4 regions of the Peribacillus sp. NPDC097198 genome follow, and region 2 is predicted to be linked to each of the others. Evidence: riboswitches for the same ligand, from Rfam matches in the RefSeq annotation. Region 2 holds a riboswitch; each other region holds the start of a gene.
The links. A riboswitch is a leader RNA that binds a small molecule or an ion and turns the genes downstream of it on or off. The one in region 2 is predicted to bind cobalamin.
Positions count from the first base shown of each region.

Region 1 (7,382 bases), on a different contig from region 2:
TGGGAAGTACACAGGGAATAAATACAATAAAGCCATTATACATAGAGCATTAGACAATCAGGACTTTCAGGAAAAGGATAGCTTCGAAGTTTATCAGAGCTTATTAAAACTAATGGGCGAAGGTGCAAACTACAAAGAAAAGTATCAGTTTTTCGAAGCATTCGACCCTTCCATTGAAACGGCGGTAACAGAGATGCCAGGTGGAATCACCATCGACGGCAGTGGTGAATTGGGAATCGACGTGAATATTGCAATTTTGCTTGACGCAAGTGGGAGCATGAACCAAAAAGTAGGCGGGAAAACAAAAATGGAGCTGGCGAAAAAAGCGATTAATGAATTTGTAGCTTCCCTTCCGGAAGAGGCAAATGTCATGCTCCGTGTCTATGGGCATAAAGGAAGCAACGATGATAAAGATAAGAAGATATCCTGTGATAGTACGGAAGTGGTTTATGATTTGGCCCCATATAATAAAGGGGACTTCAGGAAAGCTTTAGATAAATTTAAACCGACAGGATGGACACCGATTGCCAAGACCATTTCGGAAACAAAGAAAGATTTTGAAAAAGCGGGTTCAGAAGGTCAAAATATCATTTATGTCGTCAGCGATGGAATCGAAACCTGCGACGGTGATCCAGTGAAAGCAGCTAAAGACTTGCATGATTCCAATATTGAACCAGTGATTAACATCATAGGGTTCGATATGGATAGTGAGGGGCAAAAACAATTACGTGAAGTTGCTGAAGCTGGCGGAGGGAAATTCGAAATGGTCAATAATGCCGATGATTTCAATAAGATGTGGGATGAAGAGCGTAGAGATCTGTGGAACCAATGGTGGAATTGGGGCAATGAAAATTGGAGTACCGTTCGGGATGAACAAAATAAGAAGACATCGTCTTTACTTGATGAAAAAAACAGTTTTTCTAGGCTTTCCTCTGATGAAAGCAATCGCATGTATGAGGCTACGAGTTATTTAAAGGATAAGAAACAAATAAATTATGAGACTTGGGAGGAAGCTCGCAGTTTAGTCAAACAACGCCGTGAAATAATAAAAGAGTATTATGACGAAAAATATGAAGAATTGAACACGACAGTGAAAAATGAAGGGGAGGGTTTAAAAGAATCAATTAAAAAGAAAGAAGAAGAAATGAAAGAGAAATATAAAGATTAATAATCAAAGGGGCTGTCTAATAGCCCTCTTTCAAGAGGATTCATGCACAAAATAAAAGGCAGAAATGTTGTTAAATCAACGTTTCCGCCTTTTATTATATATACGATTTCGGCGTAATTACCCCTTTTGAGTGTGTCTTTATTTGAATAATTGCGGATATATGGTCTTTGCAGTTAGTTCTACGGCTTCTCCGATACGCGGTCCGGGACGTGACATGACGTCTTCGCTAAGCTGATATACTTGGTCTTCCTTCACGGCGCTGACATCTTTCCAACCTTTACGGGATTTGATTTCATCCACAGCATTGTCCACATAGCCTACGGTTGTGATGATGGCATCCGGGTTGCGCTTGACGACTTCTTCATCTGCTATTTTCGCCCAGCCCTTTTGGTCGGCAAAGATATTTTCGATACCGGCAGACGCCAAGATCTCTTGCTGGAAGGTTTCAGCTCCCGCTGTATAGATTTCCGGAGAAGGGCTGATTTCGAAATATGTTTTTTCTTTAGAATCAACACTCGCCACTTTTTCTTCAACATCTTTGATTTGTTTTTTTATGTTTTTGACTAGGTCATCCCCTTGGTCCGTTACGCCCATGACTTTGGCAATTTGATCAATATCGCTATATACATCATCAAAGGTCACGGCTGATTTAATAATGAAAATGGGAATTCCCGCATCTTCAAGCGGCTTTAATGCTGCTTCATCGCCAATTGTGTAGGCAATGATGGCATCCGGTTTCAAAGAGATGATTTTTTCGGAATTGATCGTCATCGAATCAGAGACACGCTCGACATCTTTAGCTTCCTCAGGATAGTTATCGAAATCTGTCGCTCCAATCACCTTATTCCCTACACCAAGGGCATATAAAATCTCCGTATTACTGGGTTGAAGTGAAACGACCGTTTCCGGAACCTTATCAAATGTGATTTCTTTTCCACTATCATCGGTGACGGTATAGGATTTGACTTCTTCAGTTGTTGCAGGATCTTTTTTCTCTATCGATTTCTGATCATCATTCGAGGCACATCCTGTAAGGAAAAGGGCGACCATCAGAAGGGCAATCCAACTGGATCTTACTGTTCTTATCATGTTTTATTCCTCCGTTTTCTTTTTCATTGTTTTGGTTGGATAGGATTTGCTGATAAAGGGAATCTCTTCGACACCCAGTTGTTTATTGACATAGACAGCCATCACGAATAGAACATTGGCAAGCAAATGAGCATAATCAAAAAGAATCGCGGGCACATCTTTTTCCGTACTGACTTTTTGCAAGGCACGGACGGATTTCTTGGCTTCACTACGGCAAGTATGCAAAATACAGGCTGCCGTCGATCCTTGGGGTAGCACAAATGTTTCGATGCGTTCTTTCACTTCAGCGACATAATAGTCATAGATTTCACTTAGGCGGTTTAGACCGTCTTCGGTTATGGCCAATTTCCCCCGGGCAGAACCATTTAAATGATAAGCCATCGGCAACAGTTCCATTAAATCCCTGTAGACTTCAGGAATCTCTTTCGTGAACGACGCTGCCAGTCCCATTTGAGTCGTCAATGAATCGGTGCGAATTTCATAATCAACGGTTGAAACTGATTCGCGCATGAATGGGTAGCATAAAAAGCGGGCATCCTTCTTTGCCATGATTTTTCCTCCTTTTTAATAATGTGAATGACCTTCGTATTGCTTTTCGGCGCAAAAGAAAAAGCCGACCAAAGGTATTGGTCGGCAAACAATCATCTATGTATCTCGAACGGAAAAAAAGATGGAAGATTGCCGTACAATCCTCCTAACTTCCGAAGAGCAAAATACGATAAAAAAAAGGCAGGTCTCCTGGCTCGTGCATCATTTTACTCTAAGAACCTTCCCATTTGGATTGAATGAATGGTATCGTGCGTGCGGATTCATTCACAAACAGTGGCATATTTCTTATTTCATTAGCACTTACAGTTGCGGAAACAGCTTCGGTTTTACACCGAATTCCCTATTAAGCTGACAAGTCAGCACCTATTTTCTGCAAGGTTTATATTCACTTAGTACCAGTCTATCATAATTAATTACTTAAATAGTGAAAAGATTTCAAGAAATCTCTTTTATAGGGGTATTATTCTAGTAAACTCACTTTGTAAGGATAAATTGGAGGTTAATGTAAAATGGATGTCGAATAAATAAGGGTTAAGCATGAGTGATTTACATAATCATGGGAGGTAGAGAATGGTTTATAAACAAGTGAATCAGAAACTGGATATGATTTTGGAAAACATTGAAAAGGTCATTATTGGAAAAAGAGATATAGCAGAACTAAGTCTTGTGGCGCTCCTTTCTGGTGGACATGTCTTATTGGAAGATGTCCCGGGCGTGGGGAAGACCGTCTTGGTCAGGGCGCTAGCGAAGTCCATCGGGGCGGATTTCAAACGGATTCAATTCACGCCTGACTTGCTACCGTCCGATGTAACGGGGGTATCGATTTTCAATCCGAAGGAACAAGAGTTCATCTTTAGACCGGGGCCAATCATGGGCCATATCATTTTGGCCGATGAAATCAATCGGACATCACCGAAAACGCAATCCGCCCTACTTGAAGGAATGGAAGAGGCAAGCGTGACGGTGGATGGTGTGACAAGGAAACTGGAACAACCGTTTTTCGTCATGGCCACTCAAAATCCAATTGATTACGAAGGCACATACCCACTTCCAGAAGCACAGCTAGATCGTTTTTTATTGAAAATGAAGATGGGGTATCCGGAAGTGGCAGAAGAGATAGAAGTGTTGCATCGGGCCCAATATACGGCTCCGATTGAAGAATTGGAATCCGTGATTTCGTTAGAGGAACTGATAGATTTGCAGATAGAGGCAAAGGCCGTGATCGTGGATGATACGATAAAGACGTATATCGTCGAGTTAGCTAATCAATCACGTAAGCATGAAAGTGTATATCTTGGGGTGAGCCCACGTGGATCGATTGCCCTAATGAAGGCAGCCCAAGCCTATGCGCTCCTAAAGGGAAGGGATTACGTTTTACCTGATGATGTGCAGCATTTGGTACCGTTCGTTTTTACCCATCGGCTAATCCTTAATCCGGAAGCGAATTACTCGGGGGTGAATGCTGAGATGGTGATACATGAGGTAGTGGCTACGACGCAGGTACCCGTGAAGAGGGCCGTGACCTAATGAGGAATGTGCTTACCATACTGAAGAAAAACAGGAATGTCTGTGGGATCATAGTGCTTATGCTCATTTCCTTTTGTTTTGCGATGTTTCAAGGCGGGTTTATCAGTTGGTTCATTTTCTATACCTTTTTGCCGTTCGGTGCGTACTCTATGATTCTGCTGTTTTATCCACTTCAGGCTTTTGAAGTGGAGAGAAGAATTAGTAAACACGAATGCCAGGCCGGAGAGTCGGTAGATATGACATTGGTATTCTCCCGGAAAAACAGACTGCCTCTTTTATATATGGTGGTAGAAGAGGATTTGCCGATGGAACTGGAAAAGAAAACATTGGTTTTTCCAGGATTTAAACAATCCTTCCAATTGACATATACCCTGGAGAATCTGCCAAGAGGAGAACATGTCATCCAATCGGTTCGCTTCAAAATAGGGGACTTCTTTGGACTCTATGAAAAAGAAGCGACAGTGCATGCCCCTTTGAAACTCACCGTTTTCCCGGCTTATCAGGAGTTGAATTATAAACAGTTGGAGCATGTCTTCGATCAAGGACAAGTTGGTACGACGAAAAAAATACAGCGGGAACATTCGGTCGTGTCCGGAATCAGGGAGTATCAGCCGGGTGATCAATTATCCTGGATAAATTGGAAGGCAACGGCCCGAACAAGTGAAATCATGACGAAGGAATTTGAAGTGCAGAAAAACCGTGATGTATTTATTATGCTTGATGAGTACGCCTCTCCCTTCTTCGAAGAAGCTATCGTACTTGCGGCCTCTTTGGTGCATGCCTTGATAAAGAAGGGTATGGATGTTGGGTTAACCAGTACGGGATCAATGGAGGCCGTACCGGCTAAAGGAGGCAGTAAACAGAGGAGAAGACTCTTTTACCGTCTTGCAAAATCAAGGGCCACACATACAAACGTCTGGAATGGAAAGAAGAACAAGGGAGTTGTACCATCAAACGCTTCTGTAATATTCATTGTGTCCGAATTAACGATGGAAAAGATAGAAGGTTGGAATGCATTTACCGGGAATAAAGCGATGACGGTATTTTGCGTGAAAAGTCAGGGAGACTTCACGGGTGAGGAAATACGTGCGAAGTCGGTGGCGTTGGCTCGTGGAATAAAGTTGGTCTTCTTTGAACAGGGTCACCTTCAAAATGAACGAACCGAGGTGAAGGCAAATGAACGCTGATTCTACCAAATCGGAAAGGTGGATGCATGTTCTCTTATATATATTTGGTCTTCTATTGATTACCGAATGGTTACGACCCGTAGAGAAGCTTACGGATACAGGAAATATCTTGATTTTCATTATCTTTGTGTTATTTTCCTTGCTCCTACACTATTTTGGTATCCACTGGTTTGTGCGTTTCATCCTCGTAAGTGCCTTTATATTAATTGCGGTCCATTTCTTGTATTCGTCAGATCCTTTCCTGACCTTCAAATGGCTTACTGGTGATTTGCTGGATATAACGGCTAACGTTTCGAATATGTATGAGGGGAAGTGGGAGCTGCTTTCCAACCCCTTTAGAACGCTGTTGTTTTTCGTGCTTCTTTGGCTTGTGACATACTTGATTCATTACTGGGTGACGGTGAGACGAAACATATTTTTACTTTATATATTAACGATCATTTTCCTATCGATTCTCGATACATTCACACCATATGATGGGGATATGGCCATGATCAGGATCATCATCATCGGGTTTTCGATGCTTGGTGTGTTGGCCATGCTACGCTTGTCCATACAAGAGAGATTGGTGTTTTCAGGAGGTTCATTCAGTAAATGGGCCATCATGCTAGCGGGGATGCTGTTAGTAAGCGTCCTCGTTGGTTTCACTGCTCCGAAGTTCGCGTCACAATGGCCGGACCCTGTACCGTTCATTGTTTCTTATTCCGATAAGGTGACAGGAAGTGATGAAAGCTCCGTTGAAAAACGGGTGGGGTATGACGAAGATGATTCATCACTTGGTGGGTCGATAGAGCCGGACAATACGGTCATTTTTTATAATACGACCAATACCGGACACTATTGGAAAGTCGAGAACAAAGATATCTATACCGGAAAAGGGTGGGTTTCCGTTGAGGGAATGGAAGACTATATCAGTTTCTCTAATGGTCAGGATTTGAAGGATATAAAAGAATTTGAGATTCCTGAAGTGTTGAAAACGGAAGACATGAATACAAGGGTAACCATGATGGAAAGTTACTCTCACCTTCTTCATCCCCAATCAGGGTACCTGAAGAAGGTAGAGGCTGAGAACGGAGATTGGTTTAAATATTATACAAATATGGACAAGTACATTTCGGTAGACGAAGGCAGTAAGCCCCTTAGCACGAAAGAATATGAACTGGTTTATGAAATGCCTAGCTATGATCTGGCTGACTTACGGAAAGTTACGGAACAGGATGAAACGATGGATGTCCTCATGGAAAGCAATACACAGCTTCCGGAGGGATTGCCAACCCGTATCTATGAACTGGCCAACGAACTTACGGCGAATGAGGATAATTGGTACGATAAGGCAAAGGCGATAGAAAATCACTTCGACGGTCCTGAATTCAGCTATTCCAAAGAAGACATTCCGTATCCAGGCGATAATCAGGATTATGTGGATCAATTCTTGTTCGAGACCCAAATTGGGTATTGCGATAATTATTCAACGGCGATGGTCATTTTATTACGTGCCGCCAACATTCCGGCAAGATGGGTAAAGGGATATACGGAAGGGGAGAAATCAATTTATAAAGGTGAATCCGCCTATAAAGTGACGAATAATAATGCCCATTCATGGGTGGAGGTTTATTTTTCAGGATTGGGATGGGTACCATTTGAGCCTACGAAGGGATTCAATGGGCAAATGGATTTTTACAATTCGGATTTGAATTCGGAAAATACGGAGGAAACCGAGCAGGAAGACAAAAAACTAGTGGAGCAAGATGAGACACAGACTAGAGAGCGCCCGGATACACCCGAAAATGAACCTGGATCAACTAAGAAAAGTGTCCTTTTAAGCCAAAATACTTTAATAATGTGGAGTACCGGTATTATTT
Region 1 covers NZ_JBIWDO010000015.1:47,501-54,882, forward strand. The annotation lists gene ACIQXQ_RS18840 (VWA domain-containing protein) at 1-1,168, shown strand, start outside; gene ACIQXQ_RS18845 (ABC transporter substrate-binding protein) at 1,307-2,257, opposite strand; gene ACIQXQ_RS18850 (hypothetical protein) at 2,261-2,806, opposite strand; cobalamin riboswitch at 2,969-3,188, opposite strand; gene ACIQXQ_RS18855 (AAA family ATPase) at 3,377-4,333, shown strand; gene ACIQXQ_RS18860 (DUF58 domain-containing protein) at 4,333-5,520, shown strand; gene ACIQXQ_RS18865 (transglutaminaseTgpA domain-containing protein) at 5,510-7,382, shown strand, end outside.
Region 1: it holds a riboswitch for cobalamin, as region 2 does, so the genes downstream of both, ACIQXQ_RS18850 (hypothetical protein) here and ACIQXQ_RS03850 (ribonucleoside-diphosphate reductase subunit alpha) in region 2, are expected to answer to the same signal.

Region 2 (8,291 bases):
AAAAAAAGAAAAATGTAGAATTTTAGGATAATTTGTCGGCAAAATTACTCCCATTAATATTGTTTTCAGTTAATTACCCATGATATAATATGGGTAATTATTTTTGTTCGGAATAAGTTGTTTGATAGAAGGATTTACCGTTTTAGGGTTCCTCTTGAGACATTATCCAGAACCAAAAATAGTATAAAAATGGATTTTTTCCAAACACAGGAGGAACTAACATGGTACAAGGTAAAGTAAAATGGTTCAACGCAGAAAAAGGTTTCGGTTTCATCGAAGTTGAAGGACAAGACGACGTATTCGTACATTTCTCAGCTATTCAAGGTGAAGGTTTCAAAACACTTGAAGAAGGCCAAGAAGTTTCTTTCGAAATCGAGCAAGGCGCTCGTGGACCACAAGCTGCTAACGTTCAAAAATAATTGAATGTTAAAAAAGACCCCAATTTGGGGTCTTTTTATTTTGTATTTACAAGCTTGGGAGTTTGTTAGTTTGTAAATAGAGAGGCGAACTTTTTTATCCTGGGTAGGTCCGCTTCTTGATACATTTGTTCGATTTTCAATGTAGCGACCAATTGGCTCTTGGCAAATAGCATGTCACGAAATTGGTCGACGGCTCCGCAAAAATGATTGTAATTGGTTTCACCCGTTCCGAAGACTCCTGTTTTCAGGTGTGAAATCGGCATTTGCTCTAGCTCCGAATAGAAGGCGGACATTCTGGCAGGAAGCTCGCCATTTCCCCAAGTATAAGTACCGACAATCAACGAATCATACTCATGCACTGTACGTATATCAAATTCAAGAACCCGAAATAGCTCTGCTTCGGGCAAAAGGGATGCAAGGACTTCAGCAAGCGCCTTTGTATTGCCGCCTGCCGAATGATGGACGATGGCGGTTTTAAAGCTCATCGAACCCGTTGCTTGCATTTACTTGGCTATAGGTCCTTGATTTTTGCTCGAAGAAGTCGGTCTTCGTCAGCCCGATGGATTCATCGTCGAACGTTTTGATCCAGGGCATCGGGTTTTCACTATACTCTTGATACAAGTTTTCAAGTCCAAGCATGCGTAATCGTTTGTTGGCGATATATTCGATATACTCGTTGAACTCTTCCAAATCGAGATCTGCTTTCGTTTGGATATCCTCAAGCATATATTCGGACCATTCCTTTTCAAGCTCGACGGCCTTTTCAATCGTCGTATAGATGAACTTCGTATTGTCTTCATTATTCAGTTCCGGATATTCATACATTAAAATTTGTATAAGCATGCCAATGAAATCGAAGTGGACCATTTCATCGCGATGAATATAGGAAATCATCGTTGCCGAACCGGTCATGAGATTTTGCCGGCCCAGATTGTAGTAGAAGGCGAAAGCCAGGTAAAAATAGATCCCTTCAAGGTTCGTGGAATGGATGAGCGCCTCGAATAAGTGCTGAGGGCTAGGATCGTCCACAAATGTTTGGTAGGCATCCACGATCGGTTGGTTCCGCTTGATCACTTCCGGGTGTTCTTTGATCCGGTCAAAAAGCTGTTTTTGCTTGCCGACAGGAATCAAGGAAGCAAGGATGTAAGAATACGATTCATTATGAATGGATTCCTGCTGGGCCATGTTGGCGAGGATCGCCTTTGCTGCCGGATCCTTGATGTATCGAAGGATCTCCACTAATGTTGGTGTTTGCAGGCTGTCCATCCCGGCAATCATCGTGAGGATGTCGAGGAAAGCATCCTGGATATCCTCATCCAATTCACCCCACTGCTTTTTATCCTGAATCATGTTCACACTCGATGGCTTCCAAAAATTGTTGATGAGCTGTGTATAGGTATCATAGAATTTTTCATACTGAATGTCGTTCCAAAGGAGAAAGCCTGAAGCTTCTCCTTTGAAAACGCCGGTTGCCTTGGTAGGATGGGTTGGTTCGAGCATCCTGATTTTCTTGATATGGTTTGTCATCTGTAAAATCTCCTTCAATAAAGTAAATTCCATTCCCACTCGTTAACTGGAGCAGCTCTCACAGGCATTGTCGTATTCGGATGAAGTGGAACGAAGATAATAAGTCGATTTCAATCCGCTTTCCCATGCTGTTAGGTGGATGTCCAATAACACTTTAGCCTTGATCGTGTTTTGTACATACAGGTTGAAGCTGATGGCTTGGTCGATATGACGTTGACGTGCTGCATTTTGTCTGATGCTTTCCTTTTGGTCCAAATGGAAGCGCGTTTTTTTATAGTATTCATACGTAGTGGGCGTCAATCCAGGCGCTGTCACTTTAAATTTGAAGTTTTTCTTTTCTTCATAAAACTCGATTTCATATAACGGGTCGATGCCATCCGTGGAATGACCGATTTTGGCAGTCGATGAATTGGGGGCGATTGCCATTAAATAGCCGTTTCGTGTACCATACTGCTTTACTTCTTCTTTTAATTCCAACCATTTTGGATCTCTATAGTCACGAAGGTCGAAATACTCCCCCGTTTGCCAATCGGACCCTTCGAAGTATGGGTAGGTTCCTTTTTCCTTGGCCAATTCATTGGATGCTTTAATGGTTAAATAAGCGATTTTCTCATATAAGGTATCGGCGTACTTAACGGCTTCATCGGACTCCCAGTAGATATTTTGCGTCGCCAGTAAATGATGCCACCCGAAAGTTCCTAAGCCGATGGAGCGGTAGCGCTTATTCGAAATGGAAGCTTGCTTGACCGGTAAGGTATTCACGTCAATGACGTTATCGAGCATGCGGATCTGAATCGGGATCAGTCTCTCCAATACATCGCTCTTCACCGCGCGAGGCAGGTTGATGGAAGAAAGGTTACAGACAACGAAATCCCCGCTTTTGCGAACTACGACGACATCGCCATCTTCCGTTTCATATTCGTCGGTGATCGTTGAAGGGCTTAAGTTCTGGGCGATTTCCGTACAAAGGTTAGAACAATAGATCATCCCTTTATGCTTGTTCGGGTTCTTTCTGTTCACTTCGTCCCGGTAGAACATATAGGGTACGCCTTCTTCTAATTGTGAAATCATGATGCCTTTCATAATGTCCATCGCTTTGATTTTCTCGAAACTATAGCCTGGAAGTATGCCATTCTCCGCCGCCTCTACAGCAAGGGCGTAATGGTCCCTGAAACTGCCTTCCCCTTTTTTCTCGTCATAAAAATCTTCGAGGGAGAACCCAAGGGTTTGCTTCACGGTATGCGGGTCGAAGAGATACCAATCTTTCCGGTCGCGCACGGCTTCCATGAATAAATCGGGGATGCAGACGCCCGTGAAGATGTCATGCGCCTTTAAGCGGTCGTCGCCGTTTTGCGTCTTCAAGTCAAGGAAGCTCATGATGTCCTTATGCCACGCATCCAGATAGATGGCGATTGCGCCTTTACGTTGCCCCAATTGATCGACGCTGACGGCCGTTTGGTTAAAGAGGCGAATCCAGGGAGTCGTGCCTGAACTGTTACCGGAAAAACCGCGGATATCAGAACCAAGCGAACGGATTTTCCCGACATATAGACCAACGCCGCCCCCGAACTTGGAAACTTTTGCGGCATCATAGTTTGATTGATAAATTCCGTCGATGGAATCCTCGATTGCATCGATGAAGCATGAGCTCAATTGCCCGTGTGTCTTGCCGGCATTTGAGAGGGTAGGGGTCGCTACCGTCATATATAGGTTCGACATTGCCCAGTAGGCTTCTTTGACAAGCTGCAGTCGGTGTTCCGTTTTTTCCAGTCTCATGATTTCCATGGCAATGATCATGAAGCGCTCCTGGGGAAGTTCATAGACCTTGTCTTTTTTTGGACGGGCTAAGTAGCGATCATTCAAAAGATAGATTCCGATATATGAAAATAGTTTATCTTTTTCCGGATCGATGACCGAACCCAATTCTTCGATTTCCGTTTTTGTGTAGGAGTCGAGAAGCTCTGCTTTATAAACAGGGTAACGTTGGCCTTCATGCTGCTGAGAGAGTTCTTGAATCAATTCATAGAAAGGTCCATAGTTCCGGCCTTCATAGCCCCGGTTCTTTTGGGCATCACGATACATGGTATTCAATAGTTCCCTTGCGGCGACGAATGTCCAGTCTGGGGCATCGATATCGACACTTTCAAGTGCAAGCTGGATCAACTTTTTCGATGTTTGTTCTTCTGAAGCATCACCTTTTCGATCGAGCCATTTAGTAAAACGCTTTTTGAACTTTTCCATATCAAGACGGCCTTCGAAATCCTTGGATAACATGTCCAGCTGGGTTGAATTTGTTTCTGTGTCATTTTTTATGGTAGGGTTATATGTTTGAGTCATAAATGTTCCTCCTCTTAAATGTACGCGAATAAAAAAAACCGCCCAATAAATTGAGCGGATCAAACGATAGGATAAAAGAGCCATGAAAAAATAGCCGTTACACTATCGTTTCATCATCTCAATCCCCGAAGAATAAGAAACTTGAAAAAACCAGGCAGGTCTCCTGACTCATGATCATCCTACTTTGAGTCCTTCCCGTATAGAGAGCTATACAGTGGTTTTCTCATTTCGTCACATTTACAGTTGCGGGGACAGTTCCGGGTTCACACCGGATTCCCTTTTCAGCCATCTCTGGCACCTTGGTTAATAATTCTATATATAGTTATTTATGTTGTTGGAAAAGTCAATATCTAGTATGTATGCTTATATTATCGTAAGCCATCCATGCTGATAATTCAACATATATATTTGTGAAAAACTGATTCATATCTATTGACAAGGTCGGATAAAGGAAGAGGATGATGAAAGAATATAGGGAGGAATACAAAATTCCATCGCGGAATGTCAGGGTTTTTGTGTTAAAATAAATTGCATAGCAAAACTAGGGATTCTGGTTATGAAAAGAAAAATCCCTGCCAAATCATTTAGGAAAAAGGAGAAAAAATCGTGGAAAAAATATTAGTTTTTGGACATAAGAATCCGGATACCGACACTATCTGTTCAGCAATCGCTTATGCTGACCTAAAAAAGCAGCTGGGCATCCAAGCTGAACCTGTTCGTCTTGGTGAAGTGAATGGTGAAACACAATATGCGTTGGACCAATTTAAATTCGAAGCACCCCGCCTTGTTGAAAAAGTGGCTGGGGAAGCGGATGGCGTGATTTTAGTCGATCACAACGAACGTCAGCAGAGTGCCGAAGACATTGACCAGGTACGCGTATTGGAAGTCATCGACCATCATCGTATCGCTAATTTCGAAACAAGTGATCCTTTATATTACCGCGCAGAACCAGTTGGCTGCACGGCTACTATTTTAAATAAGATTTATAAAGAAAACGGAATTGAAGTGCCTAAAGCCATTGCAGGACTTATGCTTTCAGCCATCATTTCCGACTCTTTATTATTCAAATCGCCTACTTGCACGGAGCAAGACGTCGCAGCTGCTATGGAGTTAGCGGAAATTGCTGGCGTGAATGCTGAAACATATGGCTTGGAGATGCTAAAAGCGGGTGCTGACCTGAGTGACAAAACCATCGATCAGCTCATCACACTTGATGCAAAAGAATTTTCAATGGGAACGGCAAAAGTTGAGATTGCTCAAGTGAATGCTGTTGACCCGAATGAAGTGCTTGCAAAGCAATCAGAAATTGAAGCAGCGATTCATGCAGTTATTGCCGCGAAAGAATTGGATTTATTCTTATTCGTCGTAACGGATATCTTAACGAATGATTCCGTTGCCTTGGCTCTAGGAGCATCAGCGGATGCAGTGGAGAAAGCGTATAACGTAACATTGAATAAGAACATTGCTGTATTGGAAGGCGTCGTGTCACGTAAAAAACAAATTGTACCAGTTTTAACCGACATCTTCGCTAAGTAATAAAAAAAGGACTCGAAGCCACTTTGAAAGTGGCTTCGAGTCCTTTTTTCAATTCAACGCTTCATTCTCTTTTTCATACGCAATCACGATAAGCTCTTTGTTGGATTCCTCACGTATTTTGCCTTCAAAGAGTTTTAACTCATTGAGAAGGTCAGGTGATAAATCTGCTGCAGTATAATCCTGTTCGGATGACATGGTTTTCCCTCCAATCCAGAGTATCATTCACTCTAGTTTGGCGGTTCATCAAGAATTTATGCAGGGAAGCCATGCATCCTTTTACTTTTCATATGAGGCGAGGTTCTTTAGCAGCTGAGAACTTTCCTGATCAAGTCCGAGCACTTGAACCGTTTTCCCCTGTACTCTGTATTTTAAGATGACTTTCTCGACGGCGCCTACAGCCGAGGCATCCCATATTTTCGAATTGGAAAAATCAATGATGATGGAATCTGCTTTTTCCTTCGTATCAAACTTCGAAATGAAGTCTTGGACCGATGCAAAAAACACCTGGCCTTTTATCCGATAAGTGATTTGCCGAGCCTGGTTGTCCGCTGTTTTCTCGACAGACACTTTCGAAATTTTAGCCGAGAAGAAAATCATACTCAAGAGTACCCCGGCGAATACGCCTTTGGATAAATCATGCGTATAAAGAACAACGATAACCGTTACGATCATGACTATCGCCTCGGTTTTAGGAGTGATCCGAAGTCTCTTCAAGGAGGACCAATCAAAAGTCCCGATGGAAACCATGATCATGACCGCAACAAGGGCGGCCATCGGAATTTTAATGAGGACATCATTCAATAACACGATCAAGATTAACAAAAAGGCCCCGGCGACGAAAGTGGACAGCCGACCTCGTCCCCCGGATTTGATGTTGATACCGGATTGTCCAATCATTGCACATCCGGCCATCCCGCCGAAGAAACCGGCCACGATGTTCGCTATTCCCTGACCTTTGGCCTCCCGGTTTTTATTGCTATCCGTATCGGTCATTTCGTCAACGATTTGAGCCGTTAGTAAGGATTCAAGCAATCCGACAAACGCTAGGGCAATGGAATAAGGAAAAATGATGGCCAATGTCTCGAATGATAAAGGGATATCCGGAATCAAGAACATGGGAAGAGCCTCGCTCAATTGCCCCATGTCGCCTACGGTCCGTACAGTAGCCCCTGTTGCAACGGCCACGATGGTCATGAAGATGATTGCGACCAGCGGGGAAGGGACGACCTTGGTTATCCGTGGGAAAAGGTAGATGATGGCGAGTGAACCAGCTGTCATGACATACATGACCCACGTTTCCCCTTTGAAATGAGTGAGCTGAGCCATGAAGATCATAATGGCCAAAGAATTCACAAAGCCAGTCATAACCGGCTTCGGTATAAACTTCATGAGCTTCCCAATTTTAAAGACGCCCAGTAGAATTTGAAGGATCCCAGTTAATATGGTTGCGGCAAGTAAATAGTTCAAGCCATGATCCTTTACAAGGTCAACCATCACGAGTGCCATCGCCCCGGTCGCCGCTGAAATCATGCCTGGTCTTCCACCAACAAAGGAGATGACGATGGCGATGCAGAAGGAAGCATACAATCCCACCATCGGGTCGACCCCGGCAATGATGGAGAAAGCTATTGCCTCAGGAATTAAGGCCAGGGCAACGACGATTCCGGAAAGTACGTCTCCGCGGACGTTGCAAAACCACTCCTGTTTTAATGTAGATATATTCAAAATGACACTTCCTTTTTCTCTATATAAGTATGGATTGGCTATTGTAACGTACTAGATTATAGCATGACTTCATTATTCTATCTATGGATTCATAATTGAATGGAAATTTCCTTATTTATATCAATTAGGCCAAATAGAAAGATCCAAGTGGGCCACCTTCAACAAAAAAAGACCAGTGATGGTCTTTTTTTGTTGAACTTACGAGTCATAAGTAAATTCCGGTTCCTTACACTGTGGGATGAATGAAATAATACTATGAAAGGGGTGGACTTGATTGCATGAGTATGTAGAAGCATTAGAGAGAGGAGGGGGATATGTCCTGCTTATTCTTCTTTATGTATAATGCTAGATTTACATGCTGTACAGGTTACTTCTTTATAATGCTTGAAGATGATCTTTCTAAGGTCTCTTCTGGTTAACATAGCGAATACGTTGTATCTCGTACCACATACACACGTATGTTTGTCTTTTACGATGTGTCTTTCATCCGTTTTGATAGTAGGAAAAAGCATTTTAACCCTCTTTTAAACTAATTTTAGGCGAAAAAAACCAAGAAAAAAGTAAATCTTGGAAATCTACCCACCACCTCAAAAGCTTGATATGTCTGGTTTGTGGATTTTCACCTTAAATAATCTTAACATAAAAAAGAATCAAATCTATAAATATACAGAAAAACACGATAATGTTTAAAAAAACAGAAGGAGGAAGACGAGGAAATGAATAGATATCCCTAGGACTTAGGGTTTT
Region 2 covers NZ_JBIWDO010000002.1:167,427-175,717, forward strand. The annotation lists gene ACIQXQ_RS03830 (hypothetical protein) at 1-18, shown strand, start outside; gene ACIQXQ_RS03835 (cold-shock protein) at 222-419, shown strand; gene ACIQXQ_RS03840 (flavodoxin domain-containing protein) at 485-904, opposite strand; gene ACIQXQ_RS03845 (ribonucleotide-diphosphate reductase subunit beta) at 894-1,946, opposite strand; gene ACIQXQ_RS03850 (ribonucleoside-diphosphate reductase subunit alpha) at 1,989-4,283, opposite strand; cobalamin riboswitch at 4,420-4,601, opposite strand; gene ACIQXQ_RS03855 (manganese-dependent inorganic pyrophosphatase) at 4,890-5,819, shown strand; gene ACIQXQ_RS03860 (hypothetical protein) at 5,868-6,014, opposite strand; gene ACIQXQ_RS03865 (SulP family inorganic anion transporter) at 6,096-7,544, opposite strand.

Region 3 (8,291 bases), on a different contig from region 2:
CAAGAATGCTCGTCGGGAACAACAATCAACTTGTCCTGCCGGTATCCCTATCGATTGGTGGCGCCTATTTACTCCTGATCGATAACCTGGCACGTTCTGTAACCGCTACGGAAATTCCGCTATCGATATTGACAGCCATTATCGGCGCACCATTCTTTGCGATTCTACTTAGAAAGACAGGAGGTGGGTGGTCATGAAAATCGAGGTGCAGGGAGGGAATTTTTTCTATGCTAAAAAAAGAGAGAAAGCTCCTTTTCTTTACCAGACCGACATTGACTTTTCGTTGAATGACGGAGAGATCATGGCGATCCTTGGCCCGAACGGTGCCGGTAAAACCACGATGCTGAAGTGTATCACCGGCCTTCTTGATTGGAAAAAGGGTCAAACGCTCATCGACGGAAAGCCGCTTACTGCGCTATCACGCAAAACGATCTGGAAACGAATCGGTTATGTTCCTCAGGCACATAAAATGGTTTTCGGATTTACTTTGGAAGAGCTTGTCATTATGGGAAGGGCGCCTTATATCAGTACGCTGTCCCAGCCTTCTGCAAAGGACCGGGAGGCTGCCATCGCTGCTCTTGAAATGGTTGGCATTGCGCACCTTGCCAAAAAGTCCTGTAATTCCGTCAGTGGTGGGGAATTGCAGCTGGCCTTGATTGCCCGGACGCTTGTATCGGATCCGGATGTATTGATTCTTGATGAGCCGGAATCGCATCTTGATATTCAAAAGCAAATCGTGATTTTACAGACACTTAAGCGGTTATCGAAAGAGAAGAACATTTCTTGTATCATAAACACGCATTATCCGAACCACGCATTCTACTTGGCTGACCATGTTTTAATGACTGCCAAGGAAAAGCGTGTGGTGTATGGCGAAGTCCGCGAAGTGATGACGGAAGCCCGGATGAAAGAGTACTTCGGAATCGAAATGAAGAAAATCATTTATGAGGAAGAGGATGACTTTTTGATTGAAACGATGGTGCCGAAAGATCTAGGTCTTTTACGTGATCAAAGTACATGCCGTTTTAATAGTGACATCTAAAGCTATAGAAGGCAGCCATGTGATGGTTGCCTTTTTGCGTTCCAAATCTTAATTTAAAGTAATCTGAAATATCATATAATACGATTTCCTAAATGGTGTATAATGAAAGGCAGTGAAATTATATACATATGAACAATTTGGTGTCTGTAAGGACTTGAAAGGGAAGTTGGTGAAATGCCAACGCGGTCGCGCCACTGTAAATGGGAGTTAACGGATGTATACCACTGTATGAATAATATGGGAAGGTGCCGTTAGCAATGACCATGAGCCAGGAGACCTGCCAAAATTGTACACCGGTAACCACGCGGATGGGGAGGTGTGTGGCAGAGCTATGTCCCTTTTTTGTTCCGTTGCCATACATGCATCCTCCGTTTTGATGGGGGATGCTTTTTTGTATGTCTTTTGATATTCGCAACACATGTGTGAAGGTCCAGAAATGAACTCAAAAATGATGGAGGTTTTAAGATGAGGAAGATATATAGTTTCATGCTTGTGATGGGATTGATGGTCGGTATACTGGTTGGCTGTAGCGATGCCTCCCAGGATGGAACAGGAGAAAACCAGTCGACAAAACAAGCTGTTAACCAGGGCTTCCCGCTTTCGTTACAAGATGCAGTGGGTAACAAAGTCACCATCGAGCAGAAACCAGAAAAAATTGTTTCATTAATCCCAAGTAATACAGAAGCGGTCTTTGCGCTAGGTTCGGGTGAGAAAGTGATTGGAGTGTCTGAAAATGACAATTACCCGGAAGAAACGAAAGATATTCAGAAGATAGGTGGAATGGAAATAGATACAGAGATGATTTTAGCCTTGCAGCCTGATATCGTTCTTGCTCATGAGAGTGCCCATAATTCCAAAGAAGGAATCCAACAGCTTAAGGATGCGGGTATTCCAGTTATAATCGTGAATGATGCTAAAAGCTTTAAAGAAGTGTATACGTCTATCGAGATGATTGGAACGGCAATAGGGGAACTGGATAAGGCAAAGGAAATCGTCAAGACGATGCAGACCAAGCTGGAAAAGATCAAAGAAAAGGCTAAGGCAATCAAGAGTGAGGATAGAAAAAGTGTTTTTGTAGAGGTTTCACCGTCACCTGAAATCTATACAACGGGAAAAAATACTTTCATGGATGAAATGCTGGACATCATTTCAGCGGATAATGTCGCAGGTGAATTGGATGGCTGGGTAAAACTCGATGAAGAGTCGATGATAGCGGCCAACCCGGATGTCATCATTACAACCTATGGTTACTACACAGGAGATCCAGTCAAAGAGGTAACGGGAAGAAATGGATGGGCCGACATTCAGGCAGTTAAGAATGGTGAGGTTTTCGATGTCCATTCAGATATTGTCACTCGTTCCGGTCCTAGGCTTATAGAGGGAGTAGAGGAACTTGCCAAATCAGTCTATCCGAACGTATTTAAAAACTAAACGGGCATTGGCCTATGTATTTGCCCTATCATTTTTGGTTATTTCGATATTGATCGGTATTTCCTTAGGATCGGTTTCCGTTCCGATACCAGTGCTTTTGCAAATCATTGGCAAGGAAGTCCTTCATTTGCCCCTGGCCATGGAACCGGATGGGACACTGACGAATATCGTGATGAACATCCGCCTGCCGAGGGTCGTGCTTGCAGGTTTGGTTGGGGCATCCCTTGCAATAGCAGGGGCAGCATTTCAGGGATTGCTCAGGAATCCCCTAGCTGACCCCTATACCCTGGGAATATCCTCAGGGGCTTCGCTTGGTGCAGTATTAACGTTGTTTTTGAATTTGTCACTGCCGTTTTTTGGCCTATATACACTGCCTACATTAAGCATTCTTTTTTCATTGTTGACGATTTTTTGCGTATTGACCTTTGCAAGAAAAATGGATCGTTCCATGAAGGTAGAAACGATTATTTTAACCGGTATCATTTTCAGCTCGTTTTTAAGTGCTTTCATCTCATTGATGATTGCATTGACGGGTGAGGAGTTAAGGCAAATCATCAGCTGGCTGATGGGAAGTGTCTCGATGCGTGGTTGGAGTCATGTCACGATCATTTTGCCATTTTTCCTCCTTGGTTCTCTCGTTTTGATGATGAATACCCACGAATTGAATGCCATGACATTTGGGGAAGACCGTGCGAGGCACCTAGGCGTGAATGTTCAGCGGAGGAAGATGCTGATTCTGATCGCCGGCTCGATACTGACAGGGGCTGCCGTTGCCGTATCAGGGACGATTGGCTTTGTAGGGCTGGTCATCCCCCATTTGGTCCGCAGGATTTGGGGGCCAGACCATACGCATCTGTTGCCATTATCAATGATTGTGGGAAGCGGATTTTTAATATTGGCTGATCTGGTGGCACGAACGATCATCGCACCGACAGAATTGCCGATAGGTGTTATTACTTCGCTTATCGGTGCGCCGGCATTCGCATTTATTTTATTAAAGAGACGGAGAGAAGGGTAGAAGTGTATGCTTGAAGTTAAAGGGTTAACAGGAGGATATGATAATAAAACGGTTTTGGACTCCGTCTCGTTTGATGTAAAAAAAGGAGAATTATTCGGTATTCTTGGTCCGAATGGAAGTGGGAAAACGACGCTATTGGGGATGCTTAGCGGTATCCTGCCGTATCAGGCGGGAACCATCGATATTAAGGGGAAAGACCTACAGGGATATTCGTCCAAACAACTGGCACAGGTCATCGCCGTTTTGCCGCAGCATTCCTCATTGGCTTTTTCCTATACAGTAAAAGATACCGTGGCCCTTGGGCGATATGCGCATCAAACAGGGTGGTTTCATAGTTGGACGTCTGAAGACGAAGAAATCGTTCAACGCGTGATGATGCAAACGGGAGTGGCAGTCTTTCAGGAAATGCATTTTGAACGTTTGTCAGGTGGGGAAAGACAACGTGTTTTGTTGGCACAAGCTCTTGCACAAGAACCGGAAATCCTTTTTCTCGACGAACCGACGAACCACCTGGATCTGTCTTATCAAAAAGAACTTCTTGATTTGATGAGGAAAATGGCTAAGGAACAACAATTGACGGTCATTTCAATTTTTCACGACTTGAACTTGGCTGGCTTATATTGCGATCGCCTGATGTTGCTTGAAAAAGGGCGAGTCCAAGTGATTGACGTGCCGAATGAAGTGCTTCAGCAGGAGCGGATTCAGGAGGTATATAGGACAAAGATCGAAAAACATCCTCATCCTGCCTTACCTAAGCCGCAAATGTTCATTGTACCCGAGAAGCATACAGGAGAGCTGGACCCTTTGGAGATCAATGAAAGTTATCTGAACCAGGCTCCGGAGTTCCTTCATTTAAGTTCACCCATTCCGCTTAGAACCATGTCATCCGGCGTAACTGGTTCGGGAACGGGGTGGCATCAGCACTTTGTTAATCGACATGTCCACTACGATTACAATTGTGATGACCATATTGCTGAAATGGCTGACTATTTGAAGACATACGGATTTGAACCGCAGGAAACCGTCGGAATGATGACGGCCGTGTTTTTGGATACAGTGTCATATCGACTTCTAAGAGATGAGGGTTTTTCGATATTCATCATGGTAACAGCGGGGGTAGGGAATGCCATCGATGCCTCTTTGGCAGACAGGCATTCATGGACTTCATCGCCGGGTACGATCAATACCTGGGTTTTCGTGAATGGCCATTTGGCGGAAGAAGCGTTCATTCACTGTATCGTGACAGCTACCGAGGCGAAGGTTAAAGCGCTTCATGACCTACATGTCTTAGATCAGGTGACAAACACATGGGCGACTGGAACATCGACGGATAGCATCTTGATTGCAGCAACACAAAGAGGAACCACCCTCCGTTATGCGGGTACCATCACGCCCCTCGGGAAGTTAATTAGCCGTGGCGTTTATGACTGTACGGTGGAAGCGATTGAAAATAGTAGGAAACGGATTGAAAGCTTATGATTTTTCACCATCTTTATGCAATCACATTGGCATTTATCCTAGATTTGGTCATTGGCGACCCTCCTGATTGGCCACACCCGGTTAAATGGATAGGATTGCTTATCAATAAACTTGATGAAGCTCTCAACGAAGGGACAAGAAAGAAGCGGAATGGACTGTTCATGCTACTGCTCATCTTGCTGCTCGTGTTGGCGGCCACAGGCATCACCGTCTATTTAGCGTATAGAATCCATCCTGCTGCCGGTATCATCTGGGAAGCGCTACTCATTTCCACCACGATCGCTCAAAAGAGTTTAAGACGGGCGGGAATGGATGTTTATCGACCATTGAATACACGGGATATGGCCAAGGCGAGGAGGAAGCTTTCTTATATTGTGGGCCGTGATACGGCAGATCTAGATGAACCGGAAATTGTTCGGGGTACCGTTGAAACGGTAGCGGAAAACACGAGTGACGGTATTACGGCTCCCCTGTTTTGGGCTGCCATCGGAGGCGCGCCACTTGCCATGATGTATAGGGCAATCAATACATGCGACTCCATAGTCGGATACCAAAATGATAAATATGCTGACTTCGGATGGGCTTCTGCCAAGCTTGACGATCTAGTGAACTGGATTCCGAGCCGTTTAACCGGTTTTTTGATGCTGATTGGATCAAAGTCAGTCCATAACGGCTGGAAGGGGCGGTGGGCTATATTATTCAAGGATGCCCATAAGCACCCAAGTCCGAACAGTGGGTGGTGCGAAGCGGGTGTTGCAGCCATCCTGGGCGTTCAACTGGGCGGAAGGAATATGTACAAAGGTGTGGTGTCCAATCGAGCTAGAATGGGCCTTCCAATTGTTCCGCTAGAAGCGATTCATATAAAAAAAACGATTACCATCATGCATCGGACTTCTTTTTTATTCCTGTTGATGCTTTGGTTAGGAGGACTTTTATTTGCAATTACCAACTCATGGCTCTAATCCGCATTATCTTTACAAAGCACTGGGAATCGAAATGCCACAATCGTATGTGGACTTCAGTGCCAATATCAACCCATTGGGTCCACCCTCTAGTATAAAACAGAGATGGTCGGGGTTTTTTGAGGGTATCCTCGACTACCCAGATCCACATGCCGTAGAGCTGACACATATGATAGCAAAAAAAGAAGCACTTCATGAAGATTCTGTACTTGTTGGAAACGGGGGAGCGGAAATCATAACGCTTGTGGCGAAAGAACTGGCGAATAAACGAGTGTTAATCATTCAACCAGCCTTTGCCGAATATGCCGAATCTTGTTTGGCAGCAGGTTGCGAGGTCGACTTTTTTCAACTGGAAGCGCCCAGGTGGGAACTGGACTTGGATCGATTACGTCCGCTTTTGCCTCAGTATGCTGCCATCTTTTTATGTACGCCCAATAATCCGACTGGCATTTCTTATAAGGAGGAGACAGTACGGGAACTAATCGAAGCATGCCAAAAAGCCCAATGCATGATGGTGCTGGATGAGGCCTTTTATGATTTTACGGATAATGCCTTTTCCTATGCACCTCTTATTAAAGAGTTTCCTCATTTGCTCATTTTACGATCAATGACGAAAATTTTCGCGATACCTGGATTAAGGCTGGGTTACCTATTGGCTGACCCGACCATTATTACACGGGCCAAGACCTTCAAACCACATTGGAGCGTCAACCATATCGCCCTGGAGGTAGGCAAACTCTGTTTGGCAGAAGAAGCATATATGAGTAAAACAAGAGCATATATTCAAAGGCAAAAAAGGGATTTATTCCGCTTTTATAAGGAACTGGATATCGAGGTCTCTGAAAGTACGGTGAATTTTTACTTAGTGAGGGACGAGTCTCTTTCCCTGTTTCCCTTTTTACTGAAAAGGGGCATCGTGCCGCGCCATACTTATAATTTTCCTGGTTTGGATGGCAGGTGGCTCCGGTTTGCAGTGAAAAGTGAGCAGGATAATAAGGCATTGATGGAGGCGGTAAAACAGTGGAAAACTCTAGGCTCTATTTTATAACGGGGGGCGTTCGAAGTGGTAAAAGCAGCTTTGCAGAAAAAAAGGCGGTGGAGCTTGCCATTCAATCGGGCGGCAACCTACATTATCTTGCTTGTGGCCGGAGTTCTGATGCCGAAATGGAAGAGCGGATTAATAGGCACCGTCAGGACAGGCATAGAAGTCCGCTTGCATGGAGGACATCAGAATATCCGACGGATGTTAGCCGAATAGGGAAGGACCTGGATGCAAAATCAATCGTCTTGCTTGATTGCCTGACGACGTTGCTCGATAATGAATTATTTCTGCCTAATGTGCCCCTTACAGAGGATTTTCTACATAAAGTATTCACCAAAATAATCAAGGGCATCGGTGAAATCAGGAAGGAAGCTCAAAGCCTGATTATCGTAAGCAATGAAGTGTTACAGGAGCCCATTTTTCAAGATGAATTTCTACATACATACGGAAAAGTGCTCGGATTGCTTCATCAAGCGATCGTTGAAAGGGCAGATGAGGCCTATCTTGTCGAATCAGGTGTCCCTCTAAGGATGAAAGCGGGTATCCCTGAATGAATAGCTGGATTGGATTCTTAATTAACTTGCAATTTTTTACGGTGTTTCCCATAAAGAAACAACTTCCAATGGATAAGAAGTATATTCACCGGGCGATCCAAACGTTTCCTTTGGTCGGATTGTTTCTAGGTCTGATATTAGGGGGAGTGCTATACGGGCTTGTGGAATGGACACCATTTTCCCCCCTAGCCATTGCGTTTGTGCTATGGGTATTAACGATTGCCCTAACAGGTGGGTTGCACCTTGATGGTTGGATTGATGCAAGTGACGCCTTCTTTTCGTACCAAGATAAAGAACGACGACTGGAGATCATGAAGGACTCCAGGACCGGTGCATTTGGTGTCATTTCTGTCATTGTGCTGTTAGCTGCCCGCTTTATATGGATGTATGAAATCATCGAACGGATCAATGAATGGACTTATTTTTTGATTATCATGGTTCCCTTTCTAAGTAAATGCGTGATGGGCTATTTACTTAGCCGGATGCAGTTGGCTAAAAAAGAGGGACTGGGCGCCTTTTTCCAAAGTGCAGTCAGGAAAAACAGCTTGCACATATATTGGATTTACCTGCTTTTAAGTTTTGCGATAGCTTATTTAATCGATATCAACCTCATGGCTTTATTCGCGATCATGGGGATCGCCGCACTACTCTTTCTCCTTTATATAAAACGGAAAATCATCCGTTGGTTCGGTGGAATAACGGGTGATGTGCTGGGCGCGTCAGTTGAAGGAGTGGAGGTGTGGTTATGGCTGATTCTGTGGCT
Region 3 covers NZ_JBIWDO010000001.1:494,902-503,192, reverse strand. The annotation lists gene ACIQXQ_RS02415 (FecCD family ABC transporter permease) at 1-197, shown strand, start outside; gene ACIQXQ_RS02410 (ABC transporter ATP-binding protein) at 194-1,042, shown strand; cobalamin riboswitch at 1,164-1,341, shown strand; gene ACIQXQ_RS02405 (helical backbone metal receptor) at 1,508-2,473, shown strand; gene ACIQXQ_RS02400 (FecCD family ABC transporter permease) at 2,436-3,491, shown strand; gene ACIQXQ_RS02395 (heme ABC transporter ATP-binding protein) at 3,498-4,970, shown strand; gene cbiB (adenosylcobinamide-phosphate synthase CbiB) at 4,967-5,932, shown strand; gene cobD (threonine-phosphate decarboxylase CobD) at 5,907-6,980, shown strand; gene ACIQXQ_RS02380 (bifunctional adenosylcobinamide kinase/adenosylcobinamide-phosphate guanylyltransferase) at 6,953-7,528, shown strand; gene cobS (adenosylcobinamide-GDP ribazoletransferase) at 7,525-8,291, shown strand, end outside; gene ACIQXQ_RS02370 (histidine phosphatase family protein) at 8,274-8,291, shown strand, end outside.
Region 3: it holds a riboswitch for cobalamin, as region 2 does, so the genes downstream of both, ACIQXQ_RS02405 (helical backbone metal receptor) here and ACIQXQ_RS03850 (ribonucleoside-diphosphate reductase subunit alpha) in region 2, are expected to answer to the same signal.

Region 4 (8,291 bases), on a different contig from region 2:
TCTTCTTCCGTTTCCGGTTGGACCTGTGGAACCGGTATAGGCTTTCCATCTTCGTCTATCGCAAGCATCGTTAAAAAAGCGCGGGCGGTGAGTTGCTTTTCGCCAGTCAACAGGTTCTCCCGTTCTACTTTTACGAATACCTCCATTGACGTTCGATGGGCACAGGTGACATAGGCTTCCAAATTGATAGCATCCCCGGTCTTAATGGGGGCCAGGAAGTCAAAGGAGTCGCTTGAAGCGGTTACGACCGGTTTCCGGCAGTGGCGCATCGCTGCAATGCAGGCGATTTTATCCACATACGCCATCACTTTTCCACCAAAGATGGTATTGTGATGGTTCGTATCAGGTGGAAAAACGAGGTCCGTTAAAAACGTCCGTGACTGTTGAACGGGAATGCCTGTTGTTAAATCAGTCATTTTCCTGTTGGACCAATAGCTTATTCCGGACAACCGTTGCGGCTTCGACCATATTTTTCAGTGAAGCGACGGTTTCTGGAACGCCCCTTGTTTTCAGGCCACAGTCAGGGTTAATCCAAAATTGGTCTTTATCCAGTACCTTGATGCCACGTTCGATCATATCGACCATTTCTTCCACTGCAGGAACGCGAGGGCTATGAATATCATACACACCAAGGCCGATTCCTTTTTCATATGTTTTCTCCTCGAATGCGGAAGCGAGCTCGCCGTGGCTGCGGGACGTTTCAATGGAAATCACATCAGCGTCCAGGGAAGAGATGACATCCATGAAGCTATTGAAATCACAATAGCACATATGGGTGTGAATTTGTGTTGTGTCTTCGACGCTCGAAGTGGAAATCAGGAATGAATGGACCGCCCAGTTTAAGTACTCATCACGGTCGCTTTTTTTCAATGGAAGGCCTTCACGCAGGGCTGGTTCATCGACTTGGATCATTTTGATCCCTGCTGATTCCAGTGCCTCTACTTCTTGTTTCAAGGCCAATGCCAATTGATAGCAGATATTTTCCCGTGAAATATCGTCACGGACGAACGACCAGTTCAGAATCGTAACAGGACCGGTCAGCATTCCCTTCACCGTTTTTTTCGTCAAGGCTTGTGCATACACACTTTCTTTGACCGTCATCGGATCGATGAAATGGACATCTCCATAGATAACGGGAGGTTTGACACAGCGGGAGCCGTATGATTGAACCCAGCCTTTTTCAAGGAAGACGAAGCCGCCCAATTTATGGCCGAAAAACTCGACCATATCGGTTCGTTCAAACTCCCCGTGCACAAGGACGTCCAATCCGATTTCTTCCTGGATATCAATCCATCTGCCAATCTCCTCGTTCACGAATGCTTCATATTGATCAGCCGTCCATTCACCGCGTTTGAATTTCCCGCGGGCCTGTTTAACTTCCGCGGTCTGCGGAAAGCTTCCAATTGTCGTGGTTGGAAGGAAGGGCAGGTTGAAATACGCCTGTTGTTTTTGATAGCGCTGTTTAAATGGCAGGGTACGGCCATGGGATTGCTGCTTCGCCTGTTCGACAGCGGATTGAACGTCTTTATGGTTTCTGGCCTTTGAATTATTTAAGGTCTGCCATGCAGCTTTGTTTGCCGTCACCTTTTCTTCGATTGATTCTGGACCTTCGTTGTTTCCTCTGACCAAAAGTGTGATTTCTTCTAGTTTCTCATCAGCAAAGGCAAGGGCTTCTTTCACTTCGCTAGCTAGTTCTGTCTCGTTTCGAACCGTCACTGGAACATGTAGCAGGGAGCAGGAAGGTTGAAGCCAAATTCGATCTTCGGCTACGTGTTTCGTAATGGACTCGACCAACTTGATTTTTTTCGTCAAGTCAGAAAGCCAAATGTTTTTCCCGTCAATCACACCGGCCCCAAGTATTTTATCTTGCGGGAAACCGACTGTTTGAAGATTGCTGAGATTTTTTCCTTTGTCATGGACCAAATCAAGGCCGATTCCTTGAACGGGCAAGTCGATCACTTCTTGGTAGTGTTCTACAGCATCAAAGTATGTTTGCAGCATGATGTTCAGGTTGGGGACAGCTTCGTTCAATTTTTCATACAGGTATGTAACAGTTTTCATCTCGTCTTTGGAAAGGGAAGAAACAAGGGAAGGTTCATCGATCTGCACCCACTTCACGCCTTCTTGTTCCAGCTCTCGCAAAATTTTTGTGTATAAAGGCAACAGGCTCAGGATGATGGCCGGAAGATCACTTTTTTCATAGCCCTTTGACAAAGAAATGAATGTGTAAGGTCCGACTATAACCGGTTTCGTATCGATTCCTAGTTTTTCCTTGGCTTCGCGGTAAGCGGCAAGCGGCTTGTTTTCTGTCAACGTAAGCTGGGACTGTTTTAGCTCTGGAACGATATAGTGATAATTTGTATTGAACCATTTCGTCATTTCGGAAGCGACTTCATCCTTGTTCCCACGGGCCATTGAATAATAAACGGAAAGGGGGACCATGCGACCTTTATAAGCCGAATAGCGTTCTGGCACCAGGCCGAACATGACGGACATATCGAGCATTTGATCATATAACGTAAAGTCGTTGACCGGGATGATATCGATGCCTTGATCTCTTTGTTTTTGCAAATTGCCTAAACGGATCGCTTCCAATTGCGCCATGAATTCCGTTTCATTTAATGTTCCAGCCCAATAGGCCTCTAATGTACGTTTCCATTCACGATCCTCACCGATTCGTGGGTACCCTATATTACTACTTTTCAACACATCCATCTCCTTTTAATGAAATAACAACAAAAAAGCATCCCTAACCGTCAAAAGAGAAAGTTAGAAATGCTTAAAATAAAGGGGCACGAAAATACCCCTTATCATTATAAGGTCCCTAACACCTCCCTATCTCCCGTAGGTTAAAACAGTGTTGTCGAAATAGGCAGGTCTCCTGACTCAGGGAACTCTTACTTAGCACTAAAAGCCTTCCCAATCCAAAAGGACCAGTGGCATCAAACAAAAGCGCTATACATTCCCATTACAGTGGCGGGACCGTGCCGGAATTACACCGGACTTCCCTTTTAATCCTAAAAGCTTAGGAACCTATCTCCACATATGAAATTCACAAAAAACTCCGACCGCATAAACACGGACGCTGAAATTTACAAAATATTATAAAAACTTAACCCATCTTAGCATACCCCAACCAAATGGGTCAACAAGGAAAAAGTCGGGAAATGGGGTCTGACCCCCACCATATGGCACAAGAACCCATGCTGTATCTATGTTTCCTAGATGGTGCAGTAGCTGGGAAATAGGGTCTGACCCCTAAAACGAGCATATATTGACTCGGAAAAGAGTATGTATAAGGGAAGTGGGTTGTTTTTGAAATGAGGCGTGGGGGATGACCTTTTATATTTTGATTGTGGGGATTATCTTTTGCATGGTGATGAGCATTCGGACCTTATTTCTTTCTGAGTCGGAGGCAAAGAAGTTTTCTCTTGAAGATATGCTGTGGCTCGGCAATTTATATGCGACATTATTAGTCGGTTTTGCACTGATTTATTTATTATACGAGCTTCAGAATCATTCGGTGATTCTTGATATGGGCAATCGCTTGGATGGGACCTTTTCCGAGCAGCTGAAGACCTCATTTTATTTTAGTGCGATGACGATGTTCTCCGTCGGATATGGGGATATCTCCCCAATCGGCATTGGCCGGATGATCGCGACAATCCAAGCATTCATTGGCTATACGCTTCCTGCGGCATTTGTGATCAGGGCTGTCATCGATTTTGAACAGAAGGAAAGAAAGAACAAGAAATGAAAGTTGTGTTTCTTTCAATTATTGGGTACGCTTACCATGATGAAAGAAATGGAGGGTTTAGAATGACGGTCGAAATTGGAGAAAAAGCACCAGACTTTCAATTACCAGCAAACAACGGAGAACAAGTTACCCTATCAGGATTCAAGGGTAAACACGTTGTATTATATTTTTACCCAAAAGACATGACACCCGGTTGCACGACGGAGGCTTGTGATTTCCGTGATGCTAATGAACAATTCGAAGAGCTTGATGCTGTCATCATAGGCATTAGCCCGGACCCGGTAACACGTCATGAAAAATTCATTGAAAAACATGGGTTGCCTTTCCTGTTGCTTGCTGATGAAAAGCAAGAAGCCGCTGAATTATATGGCGTATGGAAATTGAAAAAGAACTTCGGTAAGGAATACATGGGCATTGAGCGTTCGACTTTCCTGATTGATAAGGAAGGAACGATCGTTAAAGAATGGCGTAAAGTCAAAGTAAAGGGCCACGTCGAAGAAGCGTTGGAAACTCTTCGTGACCTAGAAAAATAAGGTACAGGCTAATGAAGGATGAGCGACTTATCAAGCTTGCCAAGCAGCTGATTCATCATTCACTGAGGCTGCAGGCGAAAGAGCGAGTCTTGATCCGTGGGCCTGTTGCAGCAAAGGCCCTATTGAAGGAACTGATTGACGAAGCCTATAGAATGGGGGCCTATCCTTATGCGGAACTTGAAGATGACGAAATTACCAGTCATCTGCTAAAAGGGAATGTTAAGGAACAGCTCGATACCTTATCGAAATGGAATTATAAGAAATACGAAGATGTGGATGCAGTCATCATCATATCGGGCGATGGAAACGAAGGGCGAGGAGTGAGTGTCCCTCATGAGAGATATCGCCTTCAGGAGGATGCCATGAAAACGTCCACCATGTTCTTCGTCAATAACCGGCGCTGGGTGTTACTGAATTATCCGACCATCGGTTCTGCAAAAAAATCCGGCATGAGCCTTGAACAGTATGAAGATTTCTTGTTAAACGTGTGCACACTGGATTATCACAAAATGGAAAAGTCCATGAAGCCTCTAAAGGATTGGATGGATCAAACGGATCAAGTCCGGATCATATCGCCGGGGACTGACTTGGCTTTTTCCATTAAAAATATCCCCGCTGTCATTTGCGCTGGTAAAAACAATCTTCCAGATGGTGAAGTGTTCACGGCACCGGTAAAAGACAGTGTCAATGGCACGATTTCCTTCAATACTGCTTCCGCCTATCAAGGAGAGGTATTTGATGGGATAACCCTTACATTTAAAAAGGGAAAAATCATGAAAGCTTCTTCCAATCAGTCGGACCAAATGAATCGTTTGCTCGATATGGATGAAGGGTCCCGGTACATCGGGGAATTCGCCCTGGGAATCAATCCGTATATCATGGAACCGATGGGTGATATCCTATTCGATGAGAAGATTAGCGGCAGCCTCCATCTTGCCACTGGTCAAGCTTACCAAGAGGCCGATAATGGAAATCAATCATCGTCTCATTGGGACATGGTCTTGATCCAGCGACCCGAATATGGCGGCGGAGCGATCTACTTTGATGATATACTGGTTCGTAAGGACGGTTTATTCGTGCCACGGGAATTATGCGAATTGAATCCAAATCAATTAAAATAAAGCCCTTTTTAATAGGGAGAGGCGTTTGTCCAACTCAAATAGAGGACCCCTGAATATGATTTAGTAAGGGAATACCTCCTCATAGAAAGTTGCGCGGGACATTCAGTGCCCGTGTTTTTTTATGTAAAGAAAAGGAGAGATAATCATGTTAGTATTTTCAACAATCATTCCGAATGAAGACATTCAAAAGAAGATGGCACAAGCATTTCCCGATTTGACATTCATGTATCAAGAAACTTGGGCGGATGAAAAGCTCCAAGAAGCCGAAGTTCTTATTACATATGGAGAAGATTTAACCGATGAAATCATTGAAGAGGCAGTGAACGTGAAATGGATCATGGTCATGAGTGCCGGATTGGAGTTAATGCCTTTTGCCGCCATTGAGAAACGCGGAATCATGGTGACCAACGCTAGGGGCATCCATAAAATCCCGATGGCTGAATATACAATCGGCATGCTTTTACAGTATGAAAAGAAATTAAAACAACTAATTGAGAATGAAGCGGGAGAAATCTGGGACCGGAAGATAGAAGTAGGCGAGTTGAATGGAAAAACGATGCTGATCCTAGGAACGGGGGCAATTGGAGGGGAAGTGGCACGTCTTGCCAAGGCTTTTAGAATGACGACCCTCGGAGTGAATCGTAGTGGGAAAGCCGTCGAACACATCGATCATCTATACGCCCTTACGGAGCTTGAGAAAGCATTGCCCAAAGCGGATTATATCGTAAGCGTCTTGCCTAGTACGGATGAAACGAAGGATTTGTTAAAGAAAGAACATTTTAAAGCAATGAAACGTACAGCCGTCTTCGTGAATATAGGACGGGGAGATCTGTTCAAGGAAGACGTGCTCATAGAGGCCATGCAGGAGCATGAACTCGCTCATGTGATACTGGATGTATTCGAACCTGAACCGCTAGTGAAGGGCCACCCATTCTGGAAAATGGAGCAGGTCACGGTAACCCCGCACCTATCAAGCAAAAGCGGCGAATATTTACCAAGGACCTTTGCAATCTTTGAAGAAAACATGAAAGTCTACCTAAAAGACGGAAAGGATTTCATTAATATCATCGACCCTAAAAAGGGATACTAGGACCAACTAGAAAAACAGGAAATAATTAAATGAATGAGGAATAAACTAAGGGTGTAGATATATTGACAAAGCTTGCTTATGGGGAGTACACTATTTATAAACATTACAATGTAATAATTCATACTTAATTAGAAAAAGAGGTGGATGACGGTGTCTGAAGTTCAGTTGAAAGAAGCGTTGGATTCCCTTAAAGATACCGGTGTAAGAATAACTCCTCAACGCCATGCAATTCTTGAGTATTTGATAGACTCCATGTCGCATCCTACTGCTGATGATATTTATAAAGCGTTAGAAGGCAAGTTTCCGAATATGAGTGTGGCTACGGTTTATAACAACCTGCGTGTGTTTCGTGAAGTGGGATTGGTCAAAGAGCTTACCTATGGCGATTCGTCAGCTAGATTTGATTTCGTAACAACGAATCATTATCATGTTATCTGCGAAAGCTGTGGTAAAATCGTCGACTTCGATTATCCTGCATTGGATGAGGTCGAACACTTTGCAGCACAGGTCACCGGATTCAACGTAAGTCACCATCGGATGGAAATCTATGGGGAATGCACGGATTGTGCAAAGAAAGAAGCGCATTAAAAAAAGTTCCGCCACTTGGTTGGAACTTTTTTTGTTGCAAAAGCACTGTAACTAAAATCCATTCCATTCAGTCGTTCAGGCTTTTGCGATTATATTTTTCGTCGAACTCTTCGCCTTCCAGCTTTTTATCAAGGGTCAGCGTTTCATTGCAATGCATACATATATCGACCCTACCTAATATTTTCGTAGGCTTCCCGCAGTTCGGGCAGATAACCTGTACCGACTTTGTGGACAGCATCCCAATCCAAAAGTAAACGCCCGTGCTTGCGATAATGAATAGAAGTCCAAGACCCATGAAGAGCGTCATGACGATAGGGTGCGACTTAAAGAATAGACCGATATACATCACGATAAAGCCAACGAAGATCAAACTTAAAGCAAACGTACGGATTTTATTGATTTTGCTAGAATATTTAGCCATGTTAGACCCTCCTAAAATATAACTTTAACTATAACATAAACTAAGGTTGGAACAAAAAAGAAATAAAGGATACAAATGACTTATGGTGGACCATCGGAAAAATAGGAAAGAACATCTAGGTTCAGAAAACAGGATTTTTGAAGAGAATTGTCGAATGTAAAAAGAAAAATGGTTTTGGAGGAATTTATAATGGAAGATATCCTTCGCCCGATTTATCAAGAGCGAGCAAGTTTGAAGTCCACATTAGGGATTTTGTTAATAGAAAAAAGGGAGCACAAAAGCCCCATCACTGATACGTTTGATTATGTCCTATTTGTCATCGTGGATGATGCAGAGGAACCTGTATTTTTAAAGCACTATACCTATCAGGATAAGAAAGCGGCTTTACATGTTGTGAAAGAAGAGCAAGTCAAGGAATGGATTTTATTAGGGTCGAATCGTAAAGTCGTGGATTGGATTTATAATGGGAAGATTTTATTCGACCGAAATGAATACCTGGAGCATTTAAAAACCGAAATCCGTGAGTTTCCCTTCTATGGAAGAAAGCTGAAGATGGGAATGGAATTTTCAAAGTTAATTCGTAGGTATAGGGATGGAAAAGACTTTTTTGAGAATGGCCATTACCTGGATGCCTATAACCATATTGTTCACTCGCTACATCATCTAGCTCGATTGGAAATAATAGAACAAGGTTTTCATCCAGAGGTGACGGTTTGGAATCAAGTGAAGCATATGGAACCTGAAATATATAAGTTGTACGAAGAACTGATTAGCAGTGAAG
Region 4 covers NZ_JBIWDO010000013.1:554-8,844, reverse strand. The annotation lists gene ACIQXQ_RS18045 (acyl-CoA thioesterase) at 1-416, opposite strand, end outside; gene metE (5-methyltetrahydropteroyltriglutamate--homocysteine S-methyltransferase) at 409-2,715, opposite strand; cobalamin riboswitch at 2,855-3,052, opposite strand; gene ACIQXQ_RS18035 (potassium channel family protein) at 3,335-3,757, shown strand; gene bcp (thioredoxin-dependent thiol peroxidase) at 3,820-4,290, shown strand; gene ACIQXQ_RS18025 (aminopeptidase) at 4,302-5,411, shown strand; gene ACIQXQ_RS18020 (D-2-hydroxyacid dehydrogenase) at 5,557-6,501, shown strand; gene perR (peroxide-responsive transcriptional repressor PerR) at 6,646-7,089, shown strand; gene ACIQXQ_RS18010 (YgzB family protein) at 7,157-7,510, opposite strand; gene ACIQXQ_RS18005 (nucleotidyltransferase-like protein) at 7,700-8,291, shown strand, end outside.
Region 4: it holds a riboswitch for cobalamin, as region 2 does, so the genes downstream of both, metE (5-methyltetrahydropteroyltriglutamate--homocysteine S-methyltransferase) here and ACIQXQ_RS03850 (ribonucleoside-diphosphate reductase subunit alpha) in region 2, are expected to answer to the same signal.